3 regions of the Lysinibacillus sp. FSL M8-0134 genome follow, and region 1 is predicted to be linked to each of the others. Evidence: a T-box and tRNA genes for the amino acid it is inferred to sense, from the RefSeq annotation. Region 1 holds a T-box; the other regions hold tRNA genes.
The links. The T-box of region 1 lies ahead of leuS (leucine--tRNA ligase). A T-box ahead of a tRNA ligase gene usually reads a tRNA of that ligase, here a tRNA-Leu.
Positions count from the first base shown of each region.

Region 2: it has a tRNA-Leu gene. The T-box ahead of leuS (leucine--tRNA ligase) is inferred to sense a tRNA for this amino acid. The anticodon was not compared.
Region 3: it has a tRNA-Leu gene. The T-box ahead of leuS (leucine--tRNA ligase) is inferred to sense a tRNA for this amino acid. The anticodon was not compared.

Region 1 covers NZ_JBBPAJ010000001.1:3,328,966-3,339,360, forward strand. The annotation lists gene leuS (leucine--tRNA ligase) at 1-1,597, opposite strand, end outside; T-box leader at 1,684-1,894, opposite strand; gene MKY49_RS16880 (SulP family inorganic anion transporter) at 1,960-3,702, opposite strand; gene MKY49_RS16885 (ArsR/SmtB family transcription factor) at 3,759-4,106, opposite strand; gene MKY49_RS16890 (MDR family MFS transporter) at 4,257-5,435, opposite strand; gene MKY49_RS16895 (TIGR01212 family radical SAM protein) at 5,670-6,626, shown strand; gene MKY49_RS16900 (tRNA (mnm(5)s(2)U34)-methyltransferase) at 6,623-7,198, shown strand; gene MKY49_RS16905 (alanine/glycine:cation symporter family protein) at 7,269-8,777, opposite strand; gene MKY49_RS16910 (alpha/beta hydrolase) at 8,904-9,710, opposite strand; gene MKY49_RS16915 (gamma carbonic anhydrase) at 9,845-10,357, shown strand.
Region 2 covers NZ_JBBPAJ010000002.1:85,207-95,601, forward strand. The annotation lists gene tsaB (tRNA (adenosine(37)-N6)-threonylcarbamoyltransferase complex dimerization subunit type 1 TsaB) at 1-273, opposite strand, end outside; gene tsaE (tRNA (adenosine(37)-N6)-threonylcarbamoyltransferase complex ATPase subunit type 1 TsaE) at 270-719, opposite strand; gene MKY49_RS20215 (hypothetical protein) at 921-1,259, opposite strand; tRNA gene MKY49_RS20220 (tRNA-Asp) at 1,725-1,800, opposite strand; gene MKY49_RS20225 (M24 family metallopeptidase) at 1,956-3,020, shown strand; rRNA gene rrf (5S ribosomal RNA) at 3,113-3,228, opposite strand; rRNA gene MKY49_RS20235 (23S ribosomal RNA) at 3,416-6,343, opposite strand; rRNA gene MKY49_RS20240 (16S ribosomal RNA) at 6,649-8,200, opposite strand; tRNA gene MKY49_RS20245 (tRNA-Gly) at 8,398-8,471, opposite strand; tRNA gene MKY49_RS20250 (tRNA-Arg) at 8,490-8,566, opposite strand; tRNA gene MKY49_RS20255 (tRNA-Leu) at 8,585-8,670, opposite strand; tRNA gene MKY49_RS20260 (tRNA-Lys) at 8,739-8,811, opposite strand; tRNA gene MKY49_RS20265 (tRNA-Gln) at 8,827-8,901, opposite strand; tRNA gene MKY49_RS20270 (tRNA-Asp) at 8,907-8,982, opposite strand; tRNA gene MKY49_RS20275 (tRNA-Glu) at 9,013-9,084, opposite strand; tRNA gene MKY49_RS20280 (tRNA-Asn) at 9,086-9,162, opposite strand; gene MKY49_RS20285 (SprT family protein) at 9,251-9,712, opposite strand; gene MKY49_RS20290 (Tex family protein) at 9,780-10,395, opposite strand, start outside.
Region 3 covers NZ_JBBPAJ010000001.1:57,293-67,687, reverse strand. The annotation lists gene aceA (isocitrate lyase) at 1-397, opposite strand, end outside; gene MKY49_RS00385 (LytTR family DNA-binding domain-containing protein) at 611-1,282, shown strand; rRNA gene rrf (5S ribosomal RNA) at 1,327-1,442, opposite strand; rRNA gene MKY49_RS00375 (23S ribosomal RNA) at 1,631-4,558, opposite strand; tRNA gene MKY49_RS00370 (tRNA-Ala) at 4,646-4,721, opposite strand; tRNA gene MKY49_RS00365 (tRNA-Ile) at 4,734-4,810, opposite strand; rRNA gene MKY49_RS00360 (16S ribosomal RNA) at 4,905-6,456, opposite strand; tRNA gene MKY49_RS00355 (tRNA-Ala) at 6,600-6,675, opposite strand; tRNA gene MKY49_RS00350 (tRNA-Pro) at 6,690-6,766, opposite strand; tRNA gene MKY49_RS00345 (tRNA-Arg) at 6,777-6,853, opposite strand; tRNA gene MKY49_RS00340 (tRNA-Leu) at 6,861-6,949, opposite strand; tRNA gene MKY49_RS00335 (tRNA-Gly) at 6,955-7,029, opposite strand; tRNA gene MKY49_RS00330 (tRNA-Leu) at 7,066-7,150, opposite strand; tRNA gene MKY49_RS00325 (tRNA-Lys) at 7,168-7,243, opposite strand; tRNA gene MKY49_RS00320 (tRNA-Thr) at 7,251-7,326, opposite strand; tRNA gene MKY49_RS00315 (tRNA-Val) at 7,330-7,405, opposite strand; rRNA gene rrf (5S ribosomal RNA) at 7,416-7,531, opposite strand; rRNA gene MKY49_RS00305 (23S ribosomal RNA) at 7,642-10,395, opposite strand, start outside.

The sequences.
Region 1 (10,395 bases):
GCTCAGCCCCACCAATATAAATATCAACTGGTAACCAGCGTTTTAGTAATTCTGGATCAGCAATCGCTTCTGTATTTGTAGGATCGATATAGCGTAAGAAGTACCAGCTAGAGCCTGCCCACTGTGGCATTGTATTTGTTTCACGACGGCCTTTTTTGCCTGTCTCTGGATCTACAACATTCACCCATTCTGCAATATTTGCCAATGGTGATTCACCAGTACCCGATGGACGGATATTATCTGTTTTCGGAAGCATTAATGGTAGTTCCTCTTCTGGAACAGGTGTGATCGTGCCATCTTCCCAATGAATCATTGGAATCGGTTCACCCCAGTAACGTTGACGAGAGAATAACCAGTCACGTAGACGATAAGAGATTTTCTTCTCCCCTACGCCTTTTTGCTCTAACCATTCGATTGCTTTCGCGATGCCATCTACTTTGTTTAAACCATTTAGGAAGTCCGAGTTAATATGTGGACCATCACCAGTAAATGCTTCTTTGCTGATGTCTCCGCCTTCAAGGACAGGAACAATGTCTAAGCCGAACGCTGTTGCAAATTCATAGTCTCGTTCATCATGGGCTGGAACCGCCATAATAGCACCTGTACCGTAAGACACTAGTACATAATCAGCAATCCAAATCGGAACTTTTTTACCGTTAATCGGATTCACTGCATAGGCTCCTGTAAATACACCTGTTTTCTCTTTCGCTAAATCTGTACGCTCAAGGTCAGATTTCATTTTGACCTTTTCTAAATAATCCTCGACAGCTTGGCGTTGTTCAGCAGTAGTAATCTGTTCTACTAATTTATGTTCAGGTGCAAGCACACAGTATGTAGCACCAAATAATGTATCAGGACGTGTTGTAAATACCGTGAAGTTTTGATCTGTACCATCAATATCAAATGTTACTTCTGCCCCTTCTGAACGACCAATCCAGTTACGTTGCATATCTTTAATAGACTCTGGCCAATCTACTTCCTCTAAGTCATCAATTAAACGGTCTGCATATGCCGTAATTTTTAGCATCCATTGTTTCATTGGTCGACGTTCTACTGGATGCCCTCCACGTTCTGATTTCCCATCAATTACCTCTTCATTCGCCAATACAGTACCAAGTGCTGGACACCAGTTCACAGCCACTTCATCGACATAAGCTAAACCTTTTTTATAAAGTTGGATAAAAATCCATTGTGTCCATTTATAATAGTTAGGGTCCGTTGTGTTAATTTCGCGATCCCAATCATAGCTAAAGCCTAGCTCTTGGATTTGACGCTTGAATGTCGCAATATTTTTTGCGGTAAACTCAGCTGGATCATTACCAGTATCAAGTGCATATTGCTCAGCTGGTAAACCAAATGCATCCCAGCCCATTGGGTGTAATACATTGTAGCCTTGCATACGTTTAAAGCGTGAAAGGATATCTGTTGCTGTATATCCTTCTGGATGGCCTACATGAAGTCCAGCACCAGATGGATATGGGAACATATCTAGGGCATAAAATTTAGGCTTCGCTGTTTCATTTTCAGTTTTAAATGTTTTATTATCAGCCCAATATTGCTGCCACTTTTTTTCAATTTGTTGATGATTAAAACTCATTCTTTTTCCTCCTTCGATGGATCATGTTGCTCTTCATCAGAATTGACAAAATATTTAAAAAATAAAAAAACTCGCCCCATTCTTAAAGAAGGGACGAGAGAATTTGTACTCCCGCGGTACCACCCAGATTAGTGATTACACTCGGCTCAAGCTTCCTTAACGCGGAAGAAACGACACACGATATTTCACGCGGGCAGACTCAGAAGGCGAGTTCAACTTGCTTTCTTACTAGCTTTCACCAACCGCTAGCTCTCTAAAAAGAACCACAAATCTACTATTCCTCATCACAGTCTTTACATGATATTGCATTTATTCTAATGGAAAGTATTGAAAAGCACAAGCCTTTGTTTACAGGTTACCCATTACTGAACAATTAATTCCTTTTTTTCCTTAGTTTTAGATAAATCCTTACATTCATGAAAAGCAAAATGCTGACATCCAATGCATTGATTTACATCCAAATAGCTAATAGCTTTTGTAATTGCTTCTCCTGTGTGCTGATAAAAATGTTGCGCGCCTATTTTATCGTAGATTCCATTGTGCTGCAGGGCTACCTTTAAATCACCTTGCACACCAGTTAACAAAATAGTACCACCTTGCGCTATAAAGTTATCCATGATATTGCTAAAATATGCTTCACCAGTTGAATCCATAAAGGGCACTTTCCCCATTCGTAAAATCAAAACTTTTGATTTCTGATGTAACGCGCTTTCAATCGTTTGTTCAAACATTTGTGCTGCACCAAAAAACAGTGGACCTTCAATTGTATACATGCTAATTTGCGGACAATCATGCTGCTGGTGAACGACATGTGCCTGCACCTTCTCCCCTTTGAGGGAATGATCGGGTAATACTTTTGTGACAACAAGCTTTTCACTCATCCGTTTCGCAAATAAAAGCACAGCCAAGACTAGCCCTACTTCGACTGCTAATGTAAGACTAGTAAAGACAGTTAATAAAAAGGTAATCAATAATACAAGTGAATCTCCAGATTTTAATTTCACAATATGCAAAAAATGGTGTCGTTCACTCATATTCCAAGCTACTACCATTAACACAGGAGCCATACTTGCTAACGGTATGTGTGACGCATATGGAGCTAATAACAATAATGTGACTAAGACAAACACACCATGGATGATACCTGACATAGGAGAAATTGCGCCTGTTTTAATATTGGTCGCTGTACGTGCAATCGCACCCGTGGCAGGTATACCTCCAAACAATGGCGTCACGATATTGGCAATCCCTTGCCCAATAAGTTCCCGGTTGCTGTTATGCTTACTATTTGTCATCCCGTCTGCAACGACAGCAGATAGCAGAGATTCTATGCCTCCTAGCATTGCAATGACAAACGCTGGACCAATAAGCTGTTGTAAGCGTTCCAACGTAATAGGAGGAAAAGCAAAATGAGGTAATGAATTAGGAATTTGACCATAGGCTGTTGCAATAGTGGCAACTTGTCCTGAAAAGAAGAACGTTGCCACAAGAGTTGAAACAACAATTCCAACTAATGCACCAGGAACTTTTGGAAAAAGTTTTGGTGTGATGATAATCGTTAGTAAACAAAGGATTGCCGTAAAGATACTATAAACATTCGTCGTACCTAGCTGCTTAACGATTTCTTGTATATTGTCCATAAAATATTCATGTCTTTCCATATTGGTTAGCCCTAAAAAATTGGCAATTTGACCTGTAAAAATAAGAACAGCTATACCTGCAGTAAAACCAACTGTTACAGGGCGAGGAATAAACTTAATTAAAGACCCCAGCTTAAAAATACCCATTAAGCAAAGCAAAACCCCTGCCATTAAACCGGCAAGTAATAAATCTTCATAGCCATAAGTAAGGACAATTCCTAATAATACCGGCACAAACGCTCCGGTGGGCCCACCAATTTGATATTTAGATCCACCAAAAAGCGAAATAAGGATACCAGCAATACAAGCGGTATAAATACCATACTCAGGTTTCACACCAGATGCAATGGCAAAGGACATGGCGAGTGGAATGGCGACAATCCCAACAATAATTCCAGACATTACATCCTTCTTTACATGATGAACTGAATACCCTTCAAAGCGTCCTGTAAACAGTGACTTCATAGATAAATCTTCCCTTCAAAATAATAAGCAAAGCATAATTTTTAAACATCATTGATTTACTTATTGTCTTCGTCACCTTCATTGCTCGTCATTTCTTCTAATCTTGAAATGGTATTAACTAAATGGTTATTAAAAATATCCTTTGCCACTCCGAGTAATTCACCAATCATTGGATCACTTAAAGAATAGTAAACTTTTTTACCTTCTTTCACCCCATAAACAATATTTTTAGCACGTAAAACACTTAATTGCTGTGAAACTGCCGAGCCCTCTTTTTCTAAACAATCTTGAATCTCGTTGACACTTTTCTGACCATCTACAAGGAGTTCAAGTATTCTAATACGTAACGGATGTGCTAATGCTTTAAAAAAATCCGCCTTAAACTGTTGTAAGCCCTCTTCCATAAAAAAACCTCCATATCACTACATATTCAAATATTTGAATATATATAATTGTAAGCCTGTTGACAATATTTTTCAATATCTCCTATAAAAAAGAGCAAAACCAAGTGTTATACACACTCGATTTTGCTCTCTTTTTATTTTGTTAGATTATTAATCTACAACTATATTGTTCTTTTTTAAAGGATAATCGTAAGTTAAACATGGGATAATAGCCAACAGCACAATGACCACTAAGGTTAACACTAGTGGGATCATCCCAAACTGATCCACCATTATCCCGCCGAATAATGGCCCAATCATCCGTCCCCCAGTCGCAGCACTATTAATTATGCCCTGATAAAACCCTTGTCGTCCTTTTGGTGCAAGCTGATTCGCAATGGTTGGCAATGCGGGGGTATAAAACATTTCGCCAAATGTTAAAACAAGCATCGCTGCACCGAACATTTTAAAATCACTTGCAAAGGCAATAATTCCAAAAGAAATGGCAATAAGCGTTACACCAAACACTAACTGACGTTTTAAATGATGCTCCCACCGTTTTACAAGAGGCGCAATAAGAGGTTGCCCCAAAACAATAAGTAGACCATTTATTGTCCAAAGTAAGCTGTATTGTTTTAACCCCAAGCCTAAATCTTGGGTATAAGACGAAATCGTTGCACTCCATTGAGAATATGCTAGCCAACATAAAACGGAGGACGCACTAATAATTAACAAAGCATAGAATGGTGCCTTGTTAACAATTCGTTTACTTTCACTAACGACACTCTTCGGTGCAATACTCCCTACCTCTAAACGCTTAAATGTAAATAGCGCAATGAAAAAGAATAAAATATACATCCCTAAATTTACTTTAAAAACATAGTCAAATTGATAATCTGCCACTATACCTGCAAGTGCAGGTCCTACAGCAACTCCAACATTCTGTGCCAAATAGATGGCATTAAAGGCTTTTCGTCCGCCCTCTGGCCATGCAGCACCAGCTAATGCAAACATACTTGGAAAAACGATGCCCCCACTAAAGCCGAGTATTGTTAAAAACCACACATAATGTGGCCAACCGTGCCAAATCGTTAAACCAATTAGTGAAGCAATCGTTAACAGAATGCCAAACATTATAGCCTTATAGCCACCAATTCTATCAAATAAGTAACCTCCTAGTAGGTTACCAAGTACCCCAGCAGCAGAATTGAGCATTAAGATAAAGCCAGCCATCGCAAGCGTTTTTCCTAAATAATCATGCATATAAATGGCATTTAAAGGCCATAAAAAAGAGTTGCCTGTTGTGTTAACAAGCATTCCAATTATTAAAAACCAAACACGTTTTGGCATATGATGACCTCCATTATTTCGCTTCTCTAAATAGCTAGTTTATGCTGAAACACTTAAAAGTACAAGGAAAATAATTTTACCCTTTTTACAAGTCTTCCACAATATTTTACTTAGGAATGATATGCGATCTTCTCTTTTTCGTTACAATTTAAAACTTCTATGTATGATTAAGCCCTTCTCCCATGACGGAACGAAAAGCACATGATAAAATAAAGAGTTAGAGGAGTGAAATAAATGACAGAAATGAATTTTCCTTTTCCTTCTGAGGGGAAAAGATACTATACATGGAATCGCTATTTACGTGATCAATTTGGTCATAAAGTGTTTAAAGTTGCGTTAGACGCAGGCTTTGATTGCCCCAATCGTGATGGCACAGTAGCCTTTGGTGGCTGTACATTTTGCAGTGCTGCTGGCTCTGGCGATTTTGCAGGCAATAAGGTCGATCCAATCGATGTCCAATTCGCCGAAATTCGAGATAAAATGCATCAAAAATGGAAAGACGGCAAATACATGGCCTACTTCCAAGCCTATACTAATACACATGCCCCATTGCCAGTTTTAAAGGAAAAGTTTGAAGCTGCTTTAGCGCAAGAAGGTGTAGTTGGTTTGTCCATTGCTACACGTCCGGACTGTTTACCAGATGATGTCGTAGAATACTTAGCTGAATTAAATGAGCGTACGTATTTATGGATTGAGCTTGGCCTTCAAACTGTTCATGAAAAAACTGCCAATCTTATTAACCGCGCCCATGATTATGCAACCTATGTAGAAGGTGTTGAAAAATTGCGCAAACATGGGATACGTGTTTGCTCACATATTATTAACGGCCTGCCTTTAGAGGACTATGACATGATGATGGAAACCGCACGAGAAGTGGCAAAGCTAGATGTCCAAGGTATTAAAATCCACTTACTTCACCTATTAAAAGGAACACCTATGGTAAAGCAATACGAAAAAGGGATGCTAGAATTTTTAGATCAGGATGTTTACACAAAGCTAGTCGCTGATCAATTAGAAATTTTACCACCTGACATGGTTATTCATCGCATTACAGGCGATGGACCGATTGATTTAATGATTGGGCCAATGTGGAGTGTCAATAAATGGGAAGTGTTGAATGGTATTGATGCCGAGCTTGAACGTCGTGGCAGTTGGCAAGGGAAGTTTTATAAGGCTGAGGTTACAAAATGAAATTACAACGTGTTTTACAGTATGCCCAGCGGCTATTAAAGGATAGTATAGCAGAGGGAGATACGGTGGTTGATGCGACGGCAGGAAATGGCCATGATACCCTCTTTTTAGCACAGCTAGTCGGAGATAAAGGACAAGTATATGCCTTTGATGTTCAAAAGGAGGCAGTGGACGCTACACTCCATCGTCTATTAGATCACGGTTTAGAGCACCGCGCTCTTGTATTAAACAAAGGACATGAGGAAGTATCAAACTTTGTACACAAGCCAGTAGCGGCAGCCATCTTTAATCTTGGCTATTTACCTGGTAGCAACCATGATATTATTACCCAACCAACTACTACAATACAGGCTATCGAGGATTTGCTAAAGCTTTTGAAAGTTGGAGGGTTAATTGTCCTAGTCATTTATCATGGTCATCCTGGTGGAAAGGAAGAGCGAGATAGTGTTATTGACTATGTCAGTAAGCTTCCACAAAAATATGTACATGTCTTAAAATATGAATTCCTCAATCAGCAGAATGATCCACCATTTGTTATTGCGTTAGAGAAAATGAAAGAATATCCTATTTAATACGATCAGGTACAAGAAAAAAGGCGATTAATTAGTTTAATAGAAACTAGTTAATCGCCTTCCTCTTTAACTATTTATTTTTTCGTTTTTCATTATAGTCAATCCAGAAATCTGCACCTTTAATTCCTAGTTTACGAGGATCAAAGACAGGGTCTTTTCCTTCTTTTTTCTGTTTCTCATAATCTTTTAGTGCAACAATTGCTGGCTTCATAATAATTAAAATGGCAAGTACGTTAATCCAAACCATGAGACCAAGGCCCACATCTCCCATTGCCCATGCTAGACCCGAAGTACGAACTGTACCATAGAATGCTGCAATTAAAATAGCAATTTTTGCTATCCAAATAAATACCTTTTCTGTGTTACCTCTAAATAAATAAGCGACATTTGTTTCAGCAATGTAGTAGTAAGCCATAATTGTTGTAAAGGCAAAGAAGAATAACGCAATAGCTACAAATGGAGCACCAAAGCCTGGTAATGATGAATCAACCGCATATTGTGTATACGCAGCACCCGCTTCAATACTTTTTGCAAATGTCATTTGTTCATCGCCAGCTAATCCACCATTATTAAATTCCCCAATATGGATAAATGGATCTGTTCCTTCCGCTGCCTTTTCATCTTGTACATTGTACATCCCTGTAAATAAAATCATAAATGCCGTAGCAGAACAAATTAATAAAGTATCAATGTACACAGAAGCTGCTTGAACAATCCCTTGCTTAGCTGGATGCGATACTTCGGCTGCTGCTGCAGGGTGAGCCCCTGTTCCTTGGCCAGCTTCATTGGAGTAAATTCCACGTTTAACACCCCAAGCAATGGCAGAACCAATAATACCTCCAAAAATCTCTTGAGCACCAAAGGCACTTGAGAAAATTAATGCAAATACTGAAGGTACTTCAGAGATATTCATAACAATAATGATAATAGCCATAATGATGTATGCTAATGCCATAAACGGTACAATGATTTGAGCTGCATTTGCAATGGATTTAACGCCCCCGATAATAATTGCGCCTAATAAAACGACAATAATAAGACCTGTGATCCAAGTATCCAAACCGAAAGCGTTTTCAACAGCGCCTGCAATAGCATTTGACTGTACACCAGGCATTAAGATTAACATCGCAATCAAAGCAGCCACTGCAAAAATAACTGCAAACCATTTTTGGCCCATTCCTTTTTCTATGTAAAAGGCCGGTCCACCACGATATTCAGTATCTTTCTCTTCTTTATAGATTTGAGCTAATGTTGACTCTACATACGCGGTTGCCGCACCAATGAAAGCAATTGCCCACATCCAAAAGACAGCACCGGGTCCTCCCATTCCAATCGCTGTCGCAGTACCGGCAATATTACCTGTACCTACACGTCCTGATAGTGCTATCGACATGGCTTGGAAAGACGAAATTCCTTTGTCCGATTTTTCCCCTTTAAACATTAAAACAAACATATCTTTAATATGCCTTACTTGTAGGAACCTTGTAATGATTGAGAAAAACAACCCAATCAACAAGATACCATAAATAAACCACGGTCCCCATAATATCCCATTTAACTTCTCCACAATTACATCCATTTTACCCCTCCAATTTAAAATACCTTACTTTAAGTCATTATAGTATTACACTTTTCTGAAAATTACAATATTATTTTTAAGTAACAATATTTAAGTAAGTAACCTAGTAAATGGAAGGGTATAAAACTATTTAATTATATAACCAATTCTTCTTAGCGCATTATTAATAAAATCTCGAATATACATAAAAATCTCTTCACGCTCTACTTCATGAAATAAATTATGATAACAATTTTCCCATTCTTTGAACTGAAACTCTGTGAATTCTTGTTGATGAAGCCAATTACGAGTTTGTCGAGTTTCAGTAATCTTATCTTTCTCAGCAGTCATGATGAGCATCGGCATATTCGGGAATTCACCTTTAGGTAGCAGCACTAAATTTTTCATCATTTGCTGCAGCTCCCGATACCATTTCACTGACACGACAGACATGAATGGTATATCATCTTTCATCTCTTCTCTACCTTCAACACTTCGCGTTAATTTTTCTAAATTAATATCGTGTGTCATTTTAACATTAGCTGTTAAAGCACTTAAACTCGTTAAAGCATTCGATAATTTACCTGGTAATAGCTTTAATTGCAACCAAGGTGATGTCAAGATAATGCCAGCACATTCATATTGCTTCTTTTGCATTGTATGGAGAATTAATGTTGCTCCAAGACCATGACCTATTAAAAAGGTTGGTAAATTATATGAAAAAGCATTTTCAATTAGATTTCTTGTATACTTATTGTACAATTTGAAGTCCTCATCATGGACACGAGCAAACCTTGCATTAATACCATGATTAGGTAAATCCCCCATGACTATGTGGAAGCCTTCCATTCTTAATTTCTCTATAAGCCATGCATACCAACGGTGATTTTCATAAGCACCATGAAGAATAGCAATCACAGCCTTTGCTTGTCCATCAGCTTCCCATTTCCACATTCACATAGTCCTCCTAAAAAATAATTACACTTTGATTATATCGAAATAAATGCCACATTTTAATTTTATATTTCCATAAAGTTGCGTATTTGATACGATAATACTACATTATAGAAAGAAAAGAGGCGATTTTCATGATTTATCCATTCAAAGATAAAACGCCAAAGATCGATCCGTCTGTTTTCATTGCTGATTATGCAACCGTTACGGGCGATGTAACAATTGGTGCTGAAACAACAATTTGGTTTAATACAGTCATTCGTGGGGATGTCTCACCAACAATTATTGGTAAACGTGTTAGCATCCAAGATCTTTGTTGCTTACATCAAAGCCCAAAATATCCACTTATTATTGAAGATGAGGTTACAGTCGGACACCAAGTCACTTTACATAGTTGTACAATTCGCAAAAATGCTTTAATTGGTATGGGCTCCATTATATTAGACGGTGCAGAAATTGGAGAGGGTGCATTTATTGGAGCAGGAAGCCTCGTACCTCCAGGTAAGGTCATTCCTCCGAATAGTTTAGCATTAGGTCGCCCAGCCAAAGTTGTCCGTGAATTAAATGCTGAAGACAAAGAGGATATGGAACGTATCGTACGTGAATACGTAGAAAAAGGTCAATATTATAAATCCCTTCAGAAGTAACCAATCATACACAAAAATTCAATACTAACGAAAAAAAT
Region 2 (10,395 bases), on a different contig from region 1:
CACTAAAGGCTTCTGCAATGTCCATGCAAGGGTTTTGGCTAGCGTCACTCCTATACGGACACCTGTATAAGAACCTGGCCCTTCAGATACGGCAATTGCATCCAATTCGTTTGGTTTAATACCTACTCGAGCTAGTATCTCCTCAATAGCTGGCATCGCACCTGCTGAATGGGTTAATTTTATATTTTGTATCATTTCGGCCACCACTTTGCCATCCTTCACAACTGCAACAGAAAGCGGTGTATTCGCTGTTTCTATTCCTAACCAAATCATTTCATTAGCTCCTCACATAGTGCCTCATAGCGTTCCCCACGAGGTAATAACACAAAGCGTCGTTCATTTTCTCCGATTCGGTAAATCTCTATCGCCAAGCGATCCTGTGGCAAATCTTGTTCAATTAAATGTGCCCATTCGATCACTGATACCGCATCTCCATAAAACAATTCATCCCAACCAAGATCCTCATCACTTTCTGCTAACCGATAGACATCTAAATGATTAAAGGGTAACCTTCCCTCATACTGCTTAACAATCGTAAAAGTTGGGCTGTTGACTGTTCTTTTGACTCCAAGTCCCTTCGCTAAAGCTTTTGTAAATGTTGTCTTACCAGCGCCTAGATCCCCCTCTAATGTTATGGTGTCTTGCGCTTCTAGTAAATTTGCTAGCTTCACGGCAAAGCGTTCTGTATCATCAACTGAATTCATGATTATTTCATACATACTCTTTTTCCTCTCATCACTACATTACCTCTAGTTTACCTAAACTAGCGGAAATGTTCAAAGAATCCAATATGAATTATATCTTGCTGAAATGGTTCTAACTAAAGAAGCAATGTGTCTTGGCTTTGATATTGTGCTTGTAAGAAGGGTAACCATTGAATTAAAAAAACACGCCTTCTATTGTGAAGACGTGTCAACTATCTATCTATTGGAATGGCCTTTAACAGCAATAATCTCTTTATCAATTAGTTTATCATTCTTAAATTTCAATAAATAAGCCTGTGTCATCAGGATTTCATCATTCCACCGATATTCATTATTTTTGAGCTTTTTACCTGCGCCGCCTACTGTTTCTACTACTTCAATATATGACATATCATTTTTTAATTTCTCAAATTCTGCTTCATTCATATTTTTTTGCCAGTGATACGCATTTGATTCTTCTATCTCTATAATAGGATCTCCACAGCCTACCATCAATATCATGGAACCAATAAGCAAAGGTAAATAAAGACGTTTAAAAGAATAGTCTTTGCTCATATTAACACCTCCGTAGCCAATCCGATTACTTCTAATGTTTACCCCTAATTTTTATTTTAGAAACATATCTAATTTTACCTTATAGAAACGCCATCATTTATCGGTAATTTTTACTATCTTTAGATAATATTAAATATATGTAATAAGTTTTATTTATTACGCTTATAAAAAGCTTTTACAGCGATTAGACGTCTTTCTAAGAGAATTTGATGAGCTATTTAGGACGTTAGATGTTATTTTTTATAAAATAACGGTAGGTTCGTCATGAGTCCTTCGCCGACTATAAAGCTTTAAGCCCCAATGTTGATACGCTATGAACTAGGTCCTCATGAAGTTTAACATTGACGCTTCCAGCATATTTGAAAAAGTTCACTTTGGAGGTGTATAACTGAATGAATATCCGATTGAACACAAAAAAGCCCTTATGACTTTAACAATCATAAGGGCTATATATTTAATTATAAATGGCGGTCCCGACCGGGATCGAACCGGCGATCTCCTGCGTGACAGGCAGGCATGTTAACCGCTACACCACGGGACCTCTTTAAGACATTTATAAATATATCATAAAAAAATTAGATATGCAACAAATATTTTCATATTTTTTATTCAAAAATTATCTACGTATCTATTTTTTGTAGACTCTAAACATGATGCAAAATTTGCAGTATAGTTAACGTAAAGGGGGAAAATTATATGTCAAAATTAAACGAATTACGACAATCTTTACAAGGACAAGATACGGACGCAATTATTATTACAAACGCTCAGAATCGCCGTTATTTAACAGGGTTTACAGGCAGTGCAGGAACAGTTATCGTAACAAACACTCGCGCTCTCTTATTAGTAGACTTCCGCTATACACAACAGGCAAAGGATCAATGTAAAGCTTTTGAGGTTCTAGAAATTGATCGCAACCGTTTATATGAAACCATTCAGGAAATTTTTGAACAGGATTCAATTAAAACAGCAGGTTTTGAGCAACATCATGTTACATATCATAGTTATCAATTAATGAATAATAAATTGACAGCCACATTGAAGCCATTGTCTACTATTGTAGAAGATTTACGAAAGATTAAAACACCCGAAGAAATTGAAATAATAAAAAAAGCAGCATGGATTTCGGATGAGGCATTTAAATATATTTTAACTATCATTGAACCAGGCATTTCTGAACTTGATATTGCCCATGCATTAGAATCTCATATGCGAAAAAATGGTGCCACTGGGGCAGCCTTTGACATGATTATCGCTTCAGGTTATCGTTCAGCATTACCGCATGGTGTAGCGTCCTCTAAAGTAGTTGAGCAAGGTGATATGCTGATAATGGATTTTGGCGCTTATTTTCAAGGCTATCGTTCGGATATGACTAGAACGATTGCAATTGGGGAGCCATCAGACCACTTAAAGGAAGTATACCAAATCGTTTATGACTCTCTCCAACATGCCCTTTCCAAAATGAGAGCAGGTATTACAGGACGAGAGGCAGATAGCTATACTCGTGACTATATTACAGCAAAAGGTTATGGACATAATTATGGACATGGTGCAGGACATGGTATAGGATTAGATATCCATGAAAATATATTTATGTCTACGGTCTGTGAAGATATTCTAGAAGAGAATATGGTATTAACAGTTGAACCAGGTATTTATATACCAAATATAGGCGGCGTACGTATCGAGGATGACGTTATCATTAAGAAAGACGGTGTGGAAGTACTTACCCACTCTCCAAAGGAACTCATTATTTTATAAATAAACAATAACATCAAAGAATAATTACAAATGTAATTATTCTTTAATTTTTTAAATAAAAAAACAGCCAGCTCACAGCTGACTGCTTTCTTGCCTAGCGACGTCCTACTCTCACAGGGGGAAGCCCCCAACTACCATCGGCGCTAAAGAGCTTAACTTCCGTGTTCGGTATGGGAACGGGTGTGACCTCTTTGCCATCATCACTAGACTATATTCAATCTTCAATACACGGCGTATTACTGCGTCAGCTGCTCTCGCTCAATCAGACACGTACAGAAGTACGCTCCCTCAATCACTCGGTTGCTTCCTTGTTCTACTTGTGTCTTGAAGCTCTCATTTTTGAAAGGGTTGTTCTTTCAAAACTAGATAAACGTACATTGAATGCTTCAAACAATTTGGTTAAGTCCTCGATCGATTAGTATTCGTCAGCTCCATGTGTCACCACACTTCCACCTCGAACCTATCTACCTCATCGTCTTTGAGGGATCTTACTTACTTGCGTAATGGGAAATCTCATCTTGAGGGGGGCTTCATGCTTAGATGCTTTCAGCACTTATCCCGTCCACACATAGCTACCCAGCGATGCCTTTGGCAAGACAACTGGTACACCAGCGGTGTGTCCATCCCGGTCCTCTCGTACTAAGGACAGCTCCTCTCAAATTTCCTACGCCCACGACGGATAGGGACCGAACTGTCTCACGACGTTCTGAACCCAGCTCGCGTACCGCTTTAATGGGCGAACAGCCCAACCCTTGGGACCGACTACAGCCCCAGGATGCGATGAGCCGACATCGAGGTGCCAAACCTCCCCGTCGATGTGGACTCTTGGGGGAGATAAGCCTGTTATCCCCGGGGTAGCTTTTATCCGTTGAGCGATGGCCCTTCCATGCGGAACCACCGGATCACTAAGCCCGTCTTTCGACCCTGCTCGACTTGTAGGTCTCGCAGTCAAGCTCCCTTGTGCCTTTACACTCTACGAATGATTTCCAACCATTCTGAGGGAACCTTTGGGCGCCTCCGTTACCTTTTAGGAGGCGACCGCCCCAGTCAAACTGTCCGCCTGACACTGTCTCCTGCCCCGCTAAGGGGCATGGGTTAGAATTTCAATACAACCAGGGTAGTATCCCACCGACGCCTCCTTCGAAGCTGGCGCTCCGAGATCTCTGGCTCCTACCTATCCTGTACAAGTTGTACCAAAATTCAATATCAGGCTACAGTAAAGCTCCACGGGGTCTTTCCGTCCTGTCGCGGGTAACCTGCATCTTCACAGGTACTATAATTTCACCGAGTCTCTCGTTGAGACAGTGCCCAGATCGTTACGCCTTTCGTGCGGGTCGGAACTTACCCGACAAGGAATTTCGCTACCTTAGGACCGTTATAGTTACGGCCGCCGTTTACTGGGGCTTCAATTCGCAGCTTCGCTTGCGCTAACCACTCCTCTTAACCTTCCAGCACCGGGCAGGCGTCAGCCCCTATACGTCACCTTACGGTTTTGCAGAGACCTGTGTTTTTGCTAAACAGTCGCCTGGGCCTATTCACTGCGGCTCTCATGCGCTTGCACGCTCAAGAGCACCCCTTCTCCCGAAGTTACGGGGTCATTTTGCCGAGTTCCTTAACGAGAGTTCTCTCGCACACCTTAGGATTCTCTCCTCGACTACCTGTGTCGGTTTGCGGTACGGGCACCTCTCACCTCGATAGAGGCTTTTCTTGGCAGTGTGAAATCAGGAACTTCGTCCATACGGACTCGCCATCACAGCTCAACGTTACAGTGTGCGGATTTGCCTACACACACGCCTTACTGCTTGGACGCGCATAACCAACAGCGCGCTTACCCTATCCTACTGCGTCCCCCCATTTCTCAAACGGTGAGGAGGTGGTACAGGAATATCAACCTGTTGTCCATCGCCTACGCCTGTCGGCCTCGGCTTAGGTCCCGACTAACCCTGAGCGGACGAGCCTTCCTCAGGAAACCTTAGTCATACGGTGGACGGGATTCTCACCCGTCTTTCGCTACTCATACCGGCATTCTCACTTCTAAGCGCTCCACCAGTCCTTCCGGTCTGACTTCAACGCACTTAGAACGCTCTCCTACCACTGACATCGTAGATGTCAATCCACAGCTTCGGTGAATCGTTTAGCCCCGATACATTTTCGGCGCAGCGTCACTCGACCAGTGAGCTATTACGCACTCTTTAAATGATGGCTGCTTCTAAGCCAACATCCTGGTTGTCTGTGCAACGCCACATCCTTTTCCACTTAACGATTACTTTGGGACCTTAGCTGGTGGTCTGGGCTGTTTCCCTTTTGACTACGGATCTTATCACTCGCAGTCTGACTCCCGTGTATAAATATCTGGCATTCGGAGTTTGTCTGAATTCGGTAAACCGGGATGGCCCCCTAGTCCAAACAGTGCTCTACCTCCAGTATTCTCATCACGAGGCTAGCCCTAAAGCTATTTCGGAGAGAACCAGCTATCTCCAAGTTCGATTGGAATTTCTCCGCTACCCACACCTCATCCCCGCACTTTTCAACGTGCGTGGGTTCGGGCCTCCAGTAAGTGTTACCTTACCTTCACCCTGGACATGGGTAGATCACCTGGTTTCGGGTCTACGACCACGTACTATTTCGCCCTATTCAGACTCGCTTTCGCTGCGGCTCCGCCTTCTAAAGCTTAACCTCGCACGTAATCGTAACTCGCCGGTTCATTCTACAAAAGGCACGCTATCACCCATTAACGGGCTCTAACTACTTGTAGGCACACGGTTTCAGGATCTCTTTCACTCCCCTTCCGGGGTGCTTTTCACCTTTCCCTCACGGTACTGGTTCACTATCGGTCACTAGGTAGTATTTAGCCTTGGGAGATGGTCCTCCCGGATTCCGACGGAATTTCACGTGTTCCGCCGTACTCAGGATCCACTCAGGAGAGAACGAACTTTCGACTACAGGGCTTTTACCTGCTCTGGCGGACCTTTCCAAGTCGCTTCATCTAACTCGCTCTTTTGTAACTCCGTATAGAGTGTCCTACAACCCCAAGAGGCAAGCCTCTTGGTTTGGGCTCTTCCCGTTTCGCTCGCCGCTACTCAGGGAATCGATTTTTCTTTCTCTTCCTCCAGGTACTTAGATGTTTCAGTTCCCTGGGTCTGCCTTCAAGACGCTATGTATTCACGTCAAGATACTACGCGATTAAACGTAGTGGGTTCCCCCATTCGGAAATCTCCGGATCAAAGCTCACTTACAGCTCCCCGAAGCATATCGGTGTTAGTGCCGTCCTTCTTCGGCTCCTAGTGCCAAGGCATTCGCCGTGCGCCCTTAATAACTTAACCTACAGCTTTCAATACACATCGCATTTCGTTGTCAGCTTCACTCGTTCAATCAGTCACGTACTGAAGTACGCTCCTTCATTCACTCGATTGCTTCCTAGAACTGCTTGTGTCTTGAAACCTTACTAATGTTATTAAGCCTATAAAAAACTTAAAAAATAAATGTGTTTGTTACAATTTCAATGTCGTTTTATCCAGTTTTCAAAGAACAAGTTTTGAAGTATTTCATTCGGAAGAATGAACCTTCAAAACTGAACGCAAAACGTAATCTTACAAACCCTAGGTTTGTATTCCGAAATAATCCTTAGAAAGGAGGTGATCCAGCCGCACCTTCCGATACGGCTACCTTGTTACGACTTCACCCCAATCATCTATCCCACCTTCGGCGGCTGGCTCCAAAAGGTTACCTCACCGACTTCGGGTGTTACAAACTCTCGTGGTGTGACGGGCGGTGTGTACAAGGCCCGGGAACGTATTCACCGCGGCATGCTGATCCGCGATTACTAGCGATTCCGGCTTCATGTAGGCGAGTTGCAGCCTACAATCCGAACTGAGAACGACTTTATCGGATTAGCTCCCTCTCGCGAGTTGGCAACCGTTTGTATCGTCCATTGTAGCACGTGTGTAGCCCAGGTCATAAGGGGCATGATGATTTGACGTCATCCCCACCTTCCTCCGGTTTGTCACCGGCAGTCACCTTAGAGTGCCCAACTAAATGATGGCAACTAAGATCAAGGGTTGCGCTCGTTGCGGGACTTAACCCAACATCTCACGACACGAGCTGACGACAACCATGCACCACCTGTCACCGTTGCCCCCGAAGGGGAAACTATATCTCTACAGTGGTCAACGGGATGTCAAGACCTGGTAAGGTTCTTCGCGTTGCTTCGAATTAAACCACATGCTCCACCGCTTGTGCGGGCCCCCGTCAATTCCTTTGAGTTTCAGTCTTGCGACCGTACTCCCCAGGCGGAGTGCTTAATGCGTTAGCTGCAGCACTAAGGGGCGGAAACCCCCTAACACTTAGCACTCATCGTTTACGGCGTGGACTACCAGGGTATCTAATCCTGTTTGCTCCCCACGCTTTCGCGCCTCAGCGTCAGTTACAGACCAGAAAGTCGCCTTCGCCACTGGTGTTCCTCCAAATCTCTACGCATTTCACCGCTACACTTGGAATTCCACTTTCCTCTTCTGCACTCAAGTCCCCCAGTTTCCAATGACCCTCCACGGTTGAGCCGTGGGCTTTCACATCAGACTTAAAGGACCGCCTGCGCGCGCTTTACGCCCAATAATTCCGGACAACGCTTGCCACCTACGTATTACCGCGGCTGCTGGCACGTAGTTAGCCGTGGCTTTCTAATAAGGTACCGTCAAGGTACAGCCAGTTACTACTGTACTTGTTCTTCCCTTACAACAGAGTTTTACGATCCGAAAACCTTCTTCACTCACGCGGCGTTGCTCCATCAGGCTTTCGCCCATTGTGGAAGATTCCCTACTGCTGCCTCCCGTAGGAGTCTGGGCCGTGTCTCAGTCCCAGTGTGGCCGATCACCCTCTCAGGTCGGCTACGCATCGTCGCCTTGGTGAGCCGTTACCTCACCAACTAGCTAATGCGCCGCGGGCCCATCTTATAGCGACAGCCGAAACCGTCTTTCAGTGTTCCACCATGAGGTGGAACAGATTATTCGGTATTAGCCCCGGTTTCCCGGAGTTATCCCAAACTATAAGGTAGGTTGCCCACGTGTTACTCACCCGTCCGCCGCTAACGTCAAAGGAGCAAGCTCCTTCTCTGTTCGCTCGACTTGCATGTATTAGGCACGCCGCCAGCGTTCGTCCTGAGCCAGGATCAAACTCTCCATAAAAGAAATTTGATTAGCTCAAATTGTTTTGCTGGCATCAATTTTGATGTCCAAAATTTTGTTTTGTTCACTAGCCGAAACTAGTTACTTAAAACTTTATTGATTACGTTTTGCTTGTTCAGTTTTCAAGGTTCATAACGTCGTCTTTCAGACAACTTCTTTATGTTATCACACAACCATTTGGTTGTCAACACTTTTTTTGGAGCGGGTGATGAGAATCGAACTCACGACATCAGCTTGGAAGGCTGAGGTTTTACCATTAAACTACACCCGCGTATTTATTGTTTAAAATTGGCGCGCCCGGCAGGAGTCGAACCCACAACCTTCTGATCCGTAGTCAGACGCTCTATCCAATTGAGCTACGGGCGCATATAAAATTAAATGACTTGGTGCGGCCGAGAGGACTTGAACCTCCACGGGGTTGCCCCCACTAGGCCCTCAACCTAGCGCGTCTGCCGTTCCGCCACGACCGCATTCGATTAGTAACTTTCTCATTATACTACGATAACCAAAAAAGTCAACCTTTTTTCTTAAAATAAGATGAGCCATGAAGGACTCGAACCTTCGACCCTCTGATTAAAAGTCAGATGCTCTACCAACTGAGCTAATGGCTCAAATTAAGAAATGAATGGCTGGGGTACTAGGATTCGAACCTAGGCATGACGGAATCAAAATCCGTTGCCTTACCGCTTGGCTATACCCCAATAAGTGGCGGTCCCGACCGGGATCGAACCGGCGATCTCCTGCGTGACAGGCAGGCATGTTAACCGCTACACCACGGGACCAAATTATTGTAATTTAAAATATAAAGAAAATGACCCCTACGGGATTCGAACCCGTGTTACCGCCGTGAAAGGGCGGTGTCTTAACCACTTGACCAAGGGGCCATGGCTCCGAAGGCAGGACTCGAACCTGCGACAACCTGATTAACAGTCAGGTGCTACTACCAACTGAGCTACTTCGGAATAATCATGTAATGTTGTCGTCGTTATCTTGTCGACTTTTACTATTATAGGGACAACTTAATAAAACGTCAACTGTTTTTTTATTTTTTTACTCTAATAGTTTTAATCTCCCCAAACACTTGCTACAACAATACTTTTCAACATTCATTTTTATTTTTCGAACATATAATTGTTGGCAATTGACACAAGTATAAGTATAACGACGACTATATTTGGTAGTTGATGCTTTAGGAGGTTGTAAAACTGAGCAAAATCGAGGTGCATTTACTTTTTTTAATAATGCCCGAAAGTCTTGATCTCGATGTTGATACCCTTTACCTTCTATATGTAAATGATAATGACATAGTTCATGCAGGACTATACCTTCAATTTCCTTAACGCCATATAGCTCAAAGGCTTTAGGATTAATTTCTATATTATGGGATTGTAAAAGATACCGCCCTCCTGTTGAACGTAATCTAGCGTTAAAGTAGGCTTGATGTTGAAATGGCTTTTGAAAACTTTCCAAGGATAAGCGACGAACAAGCTGTTGTAATTCCTCATTGTTCATAATGATCACCTCTAACAACAAGAATACCACACTGCGTAGTATAGACAGTGTGGTAAAAATTTATTACTTATTCTAATGTTTGATTTTTAGGCGGAAGCATTGTTAAAGAAATACGCCCTTTATTTACGTCTATTTGTTCAACCCAAACAGTGACAATATCACCTAAAGCTACAACTTCTAATGGATGTTTAATGCGCTTAGTTTGTAGTTTAGAAATATGCACAAGTCCGTCTTGTTTCACTCCAATATCAACAAATGCACCGAAATCTACTACATTTCGAACTGTCCCCTGGAGCTCCATCCCTATTTTTAAATCTTCCATTTTCAACACATCGGTTTTCAGCAATGGTTGTGGGAAGGCATCACGTGGGTCTCGGCTTGGTTTCATTAAAGTATCCACGATATCTTGAATGGTCACAACGCCTATGCCAAGAACTTCACTTAACTTGTCAATATCTAAAGCTGCAATTGCTGCTTCTGCCTTGGATGTTCCGAGCTCTTTTTTATCTATTTGTGCCTCAGCTAAAATTTGCTCAGCAAGTTTGTAGCTCTCAGGGTGAATTCCCGTCGCATCAAATGGATTTTTTGCTTCAGGAACACGCAAGAATCCAATAGCTTGTTCATAAGTTTTAGCACCAAGCCTTGGAATCTTCTTTAATTGTGCTCGTGTAGTAAATTGACCA
Region 3 (10,395 bases), 3.3 Mb from region 1:
CAATTTGATCGGCGCGTTGTAGTGCTTGATTGATACGTTTTACTACTGCTGGTACAGAGTTAGCAGGGTATAAAGATTGATCAGGATACATTTGTCCAGAAAGGTTTGCATCCGCAGCTACTTGCCAGCCTGATAGATAAATAGCCTTTAATCCGGCTTTTACTTGTTGCACTGCCTGATTACCCGTTAATGCCCCCAATGCATTAATAAACGGTTCCTCATGTAACGAATTCCAAAGTCTAGTAGCGCCTTTTTGGGCTAATGTTTGTTCAAGTACAATTGTGCCCTGTAATTTAACAACCTCTTCAGCTGAATATGTGCGCTCAATACCAGCCCAGCGTGGGTTTTCAGCCCATTGTTTTTCTAAAGCTTCGATTCTTTCTTGACGAGTTGACATATTGAAATTCCACCTTCCCTTTTGTGTACAATATACTCTGTTAAAAAACTTTTAATTCACTGTTCCATAACAGGTTTATTTGTTGTAAATTAATATATAACAGAGTGTTTAAATTTTCACTATTTTTTGATAAAATATCGGAATTTCAGGATAAAACTACCTTTTTAAACGATGAAATTTGGAAGGCTGTTTACAAACAAGGGGGATGTTACAATGAACAATGAGGTAAATTCATTTGCAAAAGATATTTCACAACAATATATTTTAATGATGCAAGACTGGGTACCAGCCGATTCATCCTTTGCAATTGCAGTTGATAATTCTTATATTTACTTTCACTCAGGCCATCAAAATATTCATCTAGAGATCGGACAACAAGTGATGCCAGGGAGTATTGCGGAGCAAGTGCTACGGACTCAGAAAAAAACAGATGCCATATTAGATAATTCCTTATTCGATACGCCATATTACGGTATGGGTTATCCAATATACATTGATCATAAACCAGCTGCACTGGTCGTTGTCTTACCGTCCACCTTCACCAAGAAAAAAACTGAACCATTTCAGTTTTTAACAGGAAAGCAGGAGGAGGAATGGAAGCCAGTAGCAATCGATAGAATATCTCATATAGAAAGCTTGCAGAAAAAAACATGGTTTTATGTAGAAAAAGAACAGTTTAAAACGAATATTACACTCAAAGAACTTCAATTAAGATTACCGACCTACTTTATTCGCATTCATCGTTCCTATATTGTAAATATTTATTTTATAAAAAAAATGGCACGAGACCTAACATCAAACTTTATTGTTACATTAATTGACGGAAGTGAATTACCTGTGAGCCAATCATATATTAATAATCTTAGAAGTGCTCTTGAATTTTAAGGTATCAAAAAAGACCAGAGAAAATATTCTCTGGTCTTTTAATTGCCTAGCGACGTCCTACTCTCACAGGGGGAAGCCCCCAACTACCATCGGCGCTAAAGAGCTTAACTTCCGTGTTCGGTATGGGAACGGGTGTGACCTCTTTGCCATCATCACTAGACTATGTTCGACCTTCAATACACGGCGTATTACTGCGTCAGCTGCTCTCGCTCAATCAGTCACGTACAATAGTACGCTCCCTCAATCACTCGATTGCTTCCTTGTTCTACTTGTGTCTTGAAGCTCTCATTTTTGAAAGTATTGTTCTTTCAAAACTGGATAAACGGCGCATTGACTGCTTCAAACAATTTGGTTAAGTCCTCGATCGATTAGTATTCGTCAGCTCCATGTGTCACCACACTTCCACCTCGAACCTATCTACCTCATCGTCTTTGAGGGATCTTACTTACTTGCGTAATGGGAAATCTCATCTTGAGGGGGGCTTCATGCTTAGATGCTTTCAGCACTTATCCCGTCCACACATAGCTACCCAGCGATGCCTTTGGCAAGACAACTGGTACACCAGCGGTGTGTCCATCCCGGTCCTCTCGTACTAAGGACAGCTCCTCTCAAATTTCCTACGCCCACGACGGATAGGGACCGAACTGTCTCACGACGTTCTGAACCCAGCTCGCGTACCGCTTTAATGGGCGAACAGCCCAACCCTTGGGACCGACTACAGCCCCAGGATGCGATGAGCCGACATCGAGGTGCCAAACCTCCCCGTCGATGTGGACTCTTGGGGGAGATAAGCCTGTTATCCCCGGGGTAGCTTTTATCCGTTGAGCGATGGCCCTTCCATGCGGAACCACCGGATCACTAAGCCCGTCTTTCGACCCTGCTCGACTTGTAGGTCTCGCAGTCAAGCTCCCTTGTGCCTTTACACTCTACGAATGATTTCCAACCATTCTGAGGGAACCTTTGGGCGCCTCCGTTACCTTTTAGGAGGCGACCGCCCCAGTCAAACTGTCCGCCTGACACTGTCTCCTGCCCCGCTAAGGGGCATGGGTTAGAATTTCAATACAACCAGGGTAGTATCCCACCGACGCCTCCTTCGAAGCTGGCGCTCCGAGATCTCTGGCTCCTACCTATCCTGTACAAGTTGTACCAAAATTCAATATCAGGCTACAGTAAAGCTCCACGGGGTCTTTCCGTCCTGTCGCGGGTAACCTGCATCTTCACAGGTACTATAATTTCACCGAGTCTCTCGTTGAGACAGTGCCCAGATCGTTACGCCTTTCGTGCGGGTCGGAACTTACCCGACAAGGAATTTCGCTACCTTAGGACCGTTATAGTTACGGCCGCCGTTTACTGGGGCTTCAATTCGCAGCTTCGCTTGCGCTAACCACTCCTCTTAACCTTCCAGCACCGGGCAGGCGTCAGCCCCTATACGTCACCTTACGGTTTTGCAGAGACCTGTGTTTTTGCTAAACAGTCGCCTGGGCCTATTCACTGCGGCTCTCATGCGCTTGCACGCTCAAGAGCACCCCTTCTCCCGAAGTTACGGGGTCATTTTGCCGAGTTCCTTAACGAGAGTTCTCTCGCACACCTTAGGATTCTCTCCTCGACTACCTGTGTCGGTTTGCGGTACGGGCACCTCTCACCTCGATAGAGGCTTTTCTTGGCAGTGTGAAATCAGGAACTTCGTCCATACGGACTCGCCATCACAGCTCAACGTTACAGTGTGCGGATTTGCCTACACACACGCCTTACTGCTTGGACGCGCATAACCAACAGCGCGCTTACCCTATCCTACTGCGTCCCCCCATTTCTCAAACGGTGAGGAGGTGGTACAGGAATATCAACCTGTTGTCCATCGCCTACGCCTGTCGGCCTCGGCTTAGGTCCCGACTAACCCTGAGCGGACGAGCCTTCCTCAGGAAACCTTAGTCATACGGTGGACGGGATTCTCACCCGTCTTTCGCTACTCATACCGGCATTCTCACTTCTAAGCGCTCCACCAGTCCTTCCGGTCTGACTTCAACGCACTTAGAACGCTCTCCTACCACTGACATCGTAGATGTCAATCCACAGCTTCGGTGAATCGTTTAGCCCCGATACATTTTCGGCGCAGCGTCACTCGACCAGTGAGCTATTACGCACTCTTTAAATGATGGCTGCTTCTAAGCCAACATCCTGGTTGTCTGTGCAACGCCACATCCTTTTCCACTTAACGATTACTTTGGGACCTTAGCTGGTGGTCTGGGCTGTTTCCCTTTTGACTACGGATCTTATCACTCGCAGTCTGACTCCCGTGTATAAATATCTGGCATTCGGAGTTTGTCTGAATTCGGTAAACCGGGATGGCCCCCTAGTCCAAACAGTGCTCTACCTCCAGTATTCTCATCACGAGGCTAGCCCTAAAGCTATTTCGGAGAGAACCAGCTATCTCCAAGTTCGATTGGAATTTCTCCGCTACCCACACCTCATCCCCGCACTTTTCAACGTGCGTGGGTTCGGGCCTCCAGTAAGTGTTACCTTACCTTCACCCTGGACATGGGTAGATCACCTGGTTTCGGGTCTACGACCACGTACTATTTCGCCCTATTCAGACTCGCTTTCGCTGCGGCTCCGCCTTCTAAAGCTTAACCTCGCACGTAATCGTAACTCGCCGGTTCATTCTACAAAAGGCACGCTATCACCCATTAACGGGCTCTAACTACTTGTAGGCACACGGTTTCAGGATCTCTTTCACTCCCCTTCCGGGGTGCTTTTCACCTTTCCCTCACGGTACTGGTTCACTATCGGTCACTAGGTAGTATTTAGCCTTGGGAGATGGTCCTCCCGGATTCCGACGGAATTTCACGTGTTCCGCCGTACTCAGGATCCACTCAGGAGAGAACGAACTTTCGACTACAGGGCTTTTACCTGCTCTGGCGGACCTTTCCAAGTCGCTTCATCTAACTCGCTCTTTTGTAACTCCGTATAGAGTGTCCTACAACCCCAAGAGGCAAGCCTCTTGGTTTGGGCTCTTCCCGTTTCGCTCGCCGCTACTCAGGGAATCGATTTTTCTTTCTCTTCCTCCAGGTACTTAGATGTTTCAGTTCCCTGGGTCTGCCTTCAAGACGCTATGTATTCACGTCAAGATACTACGCGATTAAACGTAGTGGGTTCCCCCATTCGGAAATCTCCGGATCAAAGCTCACTTACAGCTCCCCGAAGCATATCGGTGTTAGTGCCGTCCTTCTTCGGCTCCTAGTGCCAAGGCATTCGCCGTGCGCCCTTAATAACTTAACCAAGTTATTAAGCCTATAAAAAACTTAAAAAATAAATGTGTTTGTTACAATTTCAATGTCGTTTTATCCAGTTTTCAAAGAACAAAATTGGTGGAGCCTAGCGGGATCGAACCGCTGACCTCCTGCGTGCAAGGCAGGCGCTCTCCCAGCTGAGCTAAGGCCCCAAGAGGTATATATGGTGGGCCTAAATGGACTCGAACCATCGACCTCACGCTTATCAGGCGTGCGCTCTAACCAGCTGAGCTATAGGCCCTCTTGGAAGTTTTATAATATTTCATAAACCTTCAAAACTGAACGCAAAACGTAATCTTACAAACCCTAGGTTTGTATTCCGAAATAATCCTTAGAAAGGAGGTGATCCAGCCGCACCTTCCGATACGGCTACCTTGTTACGACTTCACCCCAATCATCTATCCCACCTTCGGCGGCTGGCTCCAAAAGGTTACCTCACCGACTTCGGGTGTTACAAACTCTCGTGGTGTGACGGGCGGTGTGTACAAGGCCCGGGAACGTATTCACCGCGGCATGCTGATCCGCGATTACTAGCGATTCCGGCTTCATGTAGGCGAGTTGCAGCCTACAATCCGAACTGAGAACGACTTTATCGGATTAGCTCCCTCTCGCGAGTTGGCAACCGTTTGTATCGTCCATTGTAGCACGTGTGTAGCCCAGGTCATAAGGGGCATGATGATTTGACGTCATCCCCACCTTCCTCCGGTTTGTCACCGGCAGTCACCTTAGAGTGCCCAACTAAATGATGGCAACTAAGATCAAGGGTTGCGCTCGTTGCGGGACTTAACCCAACATCTCACGACACGAGCTGACGACAACCATGCACCACCTGTCACCGTTGCCCCCGAAGGGGAAACTATATCTCTACAGTGGTCAACGGGATGTCAAGACCTGGTAAGGTTCTTCGCGTTGCTTCGAATTAAACCACATGCTCCACCGCTTGTGCGGGCCCCCGTCAATTCCTTTGAGTTTCAGTCTTGCGACCGTACTCCCCAGGCGGAGTGCTTAATGCGTTAGCTGCAGCACTAAGGGGCGGAAACCCCCTAACACTTAGCACTCATCGTTTACGGCGTGGACTACCAGGGTATCTAATCCTGTTTGCTCCCCACGCTTTCGCGCCTCAGCGTCAGTTACAGACCAGAAAGTCGCCTTCGCCACTGGTGTTCCTCCAAATCTCTACGCATTTCACCGCTACACTTGGAATTCCACTTTCCTCTTCTGCACTCAAGTCCCCCAGTTTCCAATGACCCTCCACGGTTGAGCCGTGGGCTTTCACATCAGACTTAAAGGACCGCCTGCGCGCGCTTTACGCCCAATAATTCCGGACAACGCTTGCCACCTACGTATTACCGCGGCTGCTGGCACGTAGTTAGCCGTGGCTTTCTAATAAGGTACCGTCAAGGTACAGCCAGTTACTACTGTACTTGTTCTTCCCTTACAACAGAGTTTTACGATCCGAAAACCTTCTTCACTCACGCGGCGTTGCTCCATCAGGCTTTCGCCCATTGTGGAAGATTCCCTACTGCTGCCTCCCGTAGGAGTCTGGGCCGTGTCTCAGTCCCAGTGTGGCCGATCACCCTCTCAGGTCGGCTACGCATCGTCGCCTTGGTGAGCCGTTACCTCACCAACTAGCTAATGCGCCGCGGGCCCATCTTATAGCGACAGCCGAAACCGTCTTTCAGTGTTCCACCATGAGGTGGAACAGATTATTCGGTATTAGCCCCGGTTTCCCGGAGTTATCCCAAACTATAAGGTAGGTTGCCCACGTGTTACTCACCCGTCCGCCGCTAACGTCAAAGGAGCAAGCTCCTTCTCTGTTCGCTCGACTTGCATGTATTAGGCACGCCGCCAGCGTTCGTCCTGAGCCAGGATCAAACTCTCCATAAAAGAAATTTGATTAGCTCAAATTGTTTTGCTGGCATCAATTTTGATGTCCAAAATTTTGTTTCGTTCACTAGCCGAAACTAGTTACTTAAAACTTTATTGATTACGTTTTGCTTGTTCAGTTTTCAAGGTTCATTTAATTGAATTGGTGGAGCCTAGCGGGATCGAACCGCTGACCTCCTGCGTGCAAGGCAGGCGCTCTCCCAGCTGAGCTAAGGCCCCATAAATTTAGGAAATGGTCGGGAAGACAGGATTCGAACCTGCGACCCCTTGGTCCCAAACCAAGTGCTCTACCAAGCTGAGCTACTTCCCGTTCGTTCTTTTGGCGCGCCCGACAGGAGTCGAACCCATAACCTTCTGATCCGTAGTCAGACGCTCTATCCAATTGAGCTACGGGCGCATAATAATGGTGCCGAGGACCGGAATCGAACCGGTACGGTAGTCACCTACCGCAGGATTTTAAGTCCTGTGCGTCTGCCAGTTCCGCCACCCCGGCACATTTGGAGCGGAAGACGAGGTTCGAACTCGCGACCCCCACCTTGGCAAGGTGGTGTTCTACCACTGAACTACTTCCGCATGTGCATAAGTTTTTTTATCTGGCAATGAAAATAATGGTGCGGGTGAAGGGAGTCGAACCCCCACGCCTTGCGGCGCTAGATCCTAAGTCTAGTGCGTCTGCCAATTCCGCCACACCCGCTTATTATTATTTCAAAATGGTGAGCCATGAAGGACTCGAACCTTCGACCCTCTGATTAAAAGTCAGATGCTCTACCAACTGAGCTAATGGCTCGAAAAAATGGTGCCGGCTATAGGAATCGAACCCACGACCTACTGATTACAAGTCAGTTGCTCTACCTGCTGAGCTAAACCGGCATATGGTGGAGGATGACGGGCTCGAACCGCCGACCCCCTGCTTGTAAGGCAGGTGCTCTCCCAGCTGAGCTAATCCTCCTGGGTATTATGCCTAGCGACGTCCTACTCTCACAGGGGGAAGCCCCCAACTACCATCGGCGCTAAAGAGCTTAACTTCCGTGTTCGGTATGGGAACGGGTGTGACCTCTTTGCCATCATCACTAGACTATTTGAAAGACAACACCTATTATAACATATTTTATCAAAATTACAAGTATATTATAATATTTTATTCTTTCAAAACTGGATAAACGTGCATTGACTGCTTCAAACAATTTGGTTAAGTCCTCGATCGATTAGTATTCGTCAGCTCCATGTGTCACCACACTTCCACCTCGAACCTATCTACCTCATCGTCTTTGAGGGATCTTACTTACTTGCGTAATGGGAAATCTCATCTTGAGGGGGGCTTCATGCTTAGATGCTTTCAGCACTTATCCCGTCCACACATAGCTACCCAGCGATGCCTTTGGCAAGACAACTGGTACACCAGCGGTGTGTCCATCCCGGTCCTCTCGTACTAAGGACAGCTCCTCTCAAATTTCCTACGCCCACGACGGATAGGGACCGAACTGTCTCACGACGTTCTGAACCCAGCTCGCGTACCGCTTTAATGGGCGAACAGCCCAACCCTTGGGACCGACTACAGCCCCAGGATGCGATGAGCCGACATCGAGGTGCCAAACCTCCCCGTCGATGTGGACTCTTGGGGGAGATAAGCCTGTTATCCCCGGGGTAGCTTTTATCCGTTGAGCGATGGCCCTTCCATGCGGAACCACCGGATCACTAAGCCCGTCTTTCGACCCTGCTCGACTTGTAGGTCTCGCAGTCAAGCTCCCTTGTGCCTTTACACTCTACGAATGATTTCCAACCATTCTGAGGGAACCTTTGGGCGCCTCCGTTACCTTTTAGGAGGCGACCGCCCCAGTCAAACTGTCCGCCTGACACTGTCTCCTGCCCCGCTAAGGGGCATGGGTTAGAATTTCAATACAACCAGGGTAGTATCCCACCGACGCCTCCTTCGAAGCTGGCGCTCCGAGATCTCTGGCTCCTACCTATCCTGTACAAGTTGTACCAAAATTCAATATCAGGCTACAGTAAAGCTCCACGGGGTCTTTCCGTCCTGTCGCGGGTAACCTGCATCTTCACAGGTACTATAATTTCACCGAGTCTCTCGTTGAGACAGTGCCCAGATCGTTACGCCTTTCGTGCGGGTCGGAACTTACCCGACAAGGAATTTCGCTACCTTAGGACCGTTATAGTTACGGCCGCCGTTTACTGGGGCTTCAATTCGCAGCTTCGCTTGCGCTAACCACTCCTCTTAACCTTCCAGCACCGGGCAGGCGTCAGCCCCTATACGTCACCTTACGGTTTTGCAGAGACCTGTGTTTTTGCTAAACAGTCGCCTGGGCCTATTCACTGCGGCTCTCATGCGCTTGCACGCTCAAGAGCACCCCTTCTCCCGAAGTTACGGGGTCATTTTGCCGAGTTCCTTAACGAGAGTTCTCTCGCACACCTTAGGATTCTCTCCTCGACTACCTGTGTCGGTTTGCGGTACGGGCACCTCTCACCTCGATAGAGGCTTTTCTTGGCAGTGTGAAATCAGGAACTTCGTCCATACGGACTCGCCATCACAGCTCAACGTTACAGTGTGCGGATTTGCCTACACACACGCCTTACTGCTTGGACGCGCATAACCAACAGCGCGCTTACCCTATCCTACTGCGTCCCCCCATTTCTCAAACGGTGAGGAGGTGGTACAGGAATATCAACCTGTTGTCCATCGCCTACGCCTGTCGGCCTCGGCTTAGGTCCCGACTAACCCTGAGCGGACGAGCCTTCCTCAGGAAACCTTAGTCATACGGTGGACGGGATTCTCACCCGTCTTTCGCTACTCATACCGGCATTCTCACTTCTAAGCGCTCCACCAGTCCTTCCGGTCTGACTTCAACGCACTTAGAACGCTCTCCTACCACTGACATCGTAGATGTCAATCCACAGCTTCGGTGAATCGTTTAGCCCCGATACATTTTCGGCGCAGCGTCACTCGACCAGTGAGCTATTACGCACTCTTTAAATGATGGCTGCTTCTAAGCCAACATCCTGGTTGTCTGTGCAACGCCACATCCTTTTCCACTTAACGATTACTTTGGGACCTTAGCTGGTGGTCTGGGCTGTTTCCCTTTTGACTACGGATCTTATCACTCGCAGTCTGACTCCCGTGTATAAATATCTGGCATTCGGAGTTTGTCTGAATTCGGTAAACCGGGATGGCCCCCTAGTCCAAACAGTGCTCTACCTCCAGTATTCTCATCACGAGGCTAGCCCTAAAGCTATTTCGGAGAGAACCAGCTATCTCCAAGTTCGATTGGAATTTCTCCGCTACCCACACCTCATCCCCGCACTTTTCAACGTGCGTGGGTTCGGGCCTCCAGTAAGTGTTACCTTACCTTCACCCTGGACATGGGTAGATCACCTGGTTTCGGGTCTACGACCACGTACTATTTCGCCCTATTCAGACTCGCTTTCGCTGCGGCTCCGCCTTCTAAAGCTTAACCTTGCACGTAATCGTAACTCGCCGGTTCATTCTACAAAAGGCACGCTATCACCCATTAACGGGCTCTAACTACTTGTAGGCACACGGTTTCAGGATCTCTTTCACTCCCCTTCCGGGGTGCTTTTCACCTTTCCCTCACGGTACTGGTTCACTATCGGTCACTAGGTAGTATTTAGCCTTGGGAGATGGTCCTCCCGGATTCCGACGGAATTTCACGTGTTCCGCCGTACTCAGGATCCACTCAGGAGAGAACGAACTTTCGACTACAGGGCTTTTACCTGCTCTGGCGGACCTTTCCAAGTCGCTTCATCTAACTCGCTCTTTTGTAACTCCGTATAGAGTGTCCTACAACCCCAAGAGGCAAGCCTCTTGGTTTGGGCTCTTCCCGTTTCGCTCGCCGCTACTCAGGGAATCGATTTTTCTTTCTCTTCCTCCAGGTACTTAGATGTTTCAGTTCCCTGGGTCTGCCTTCA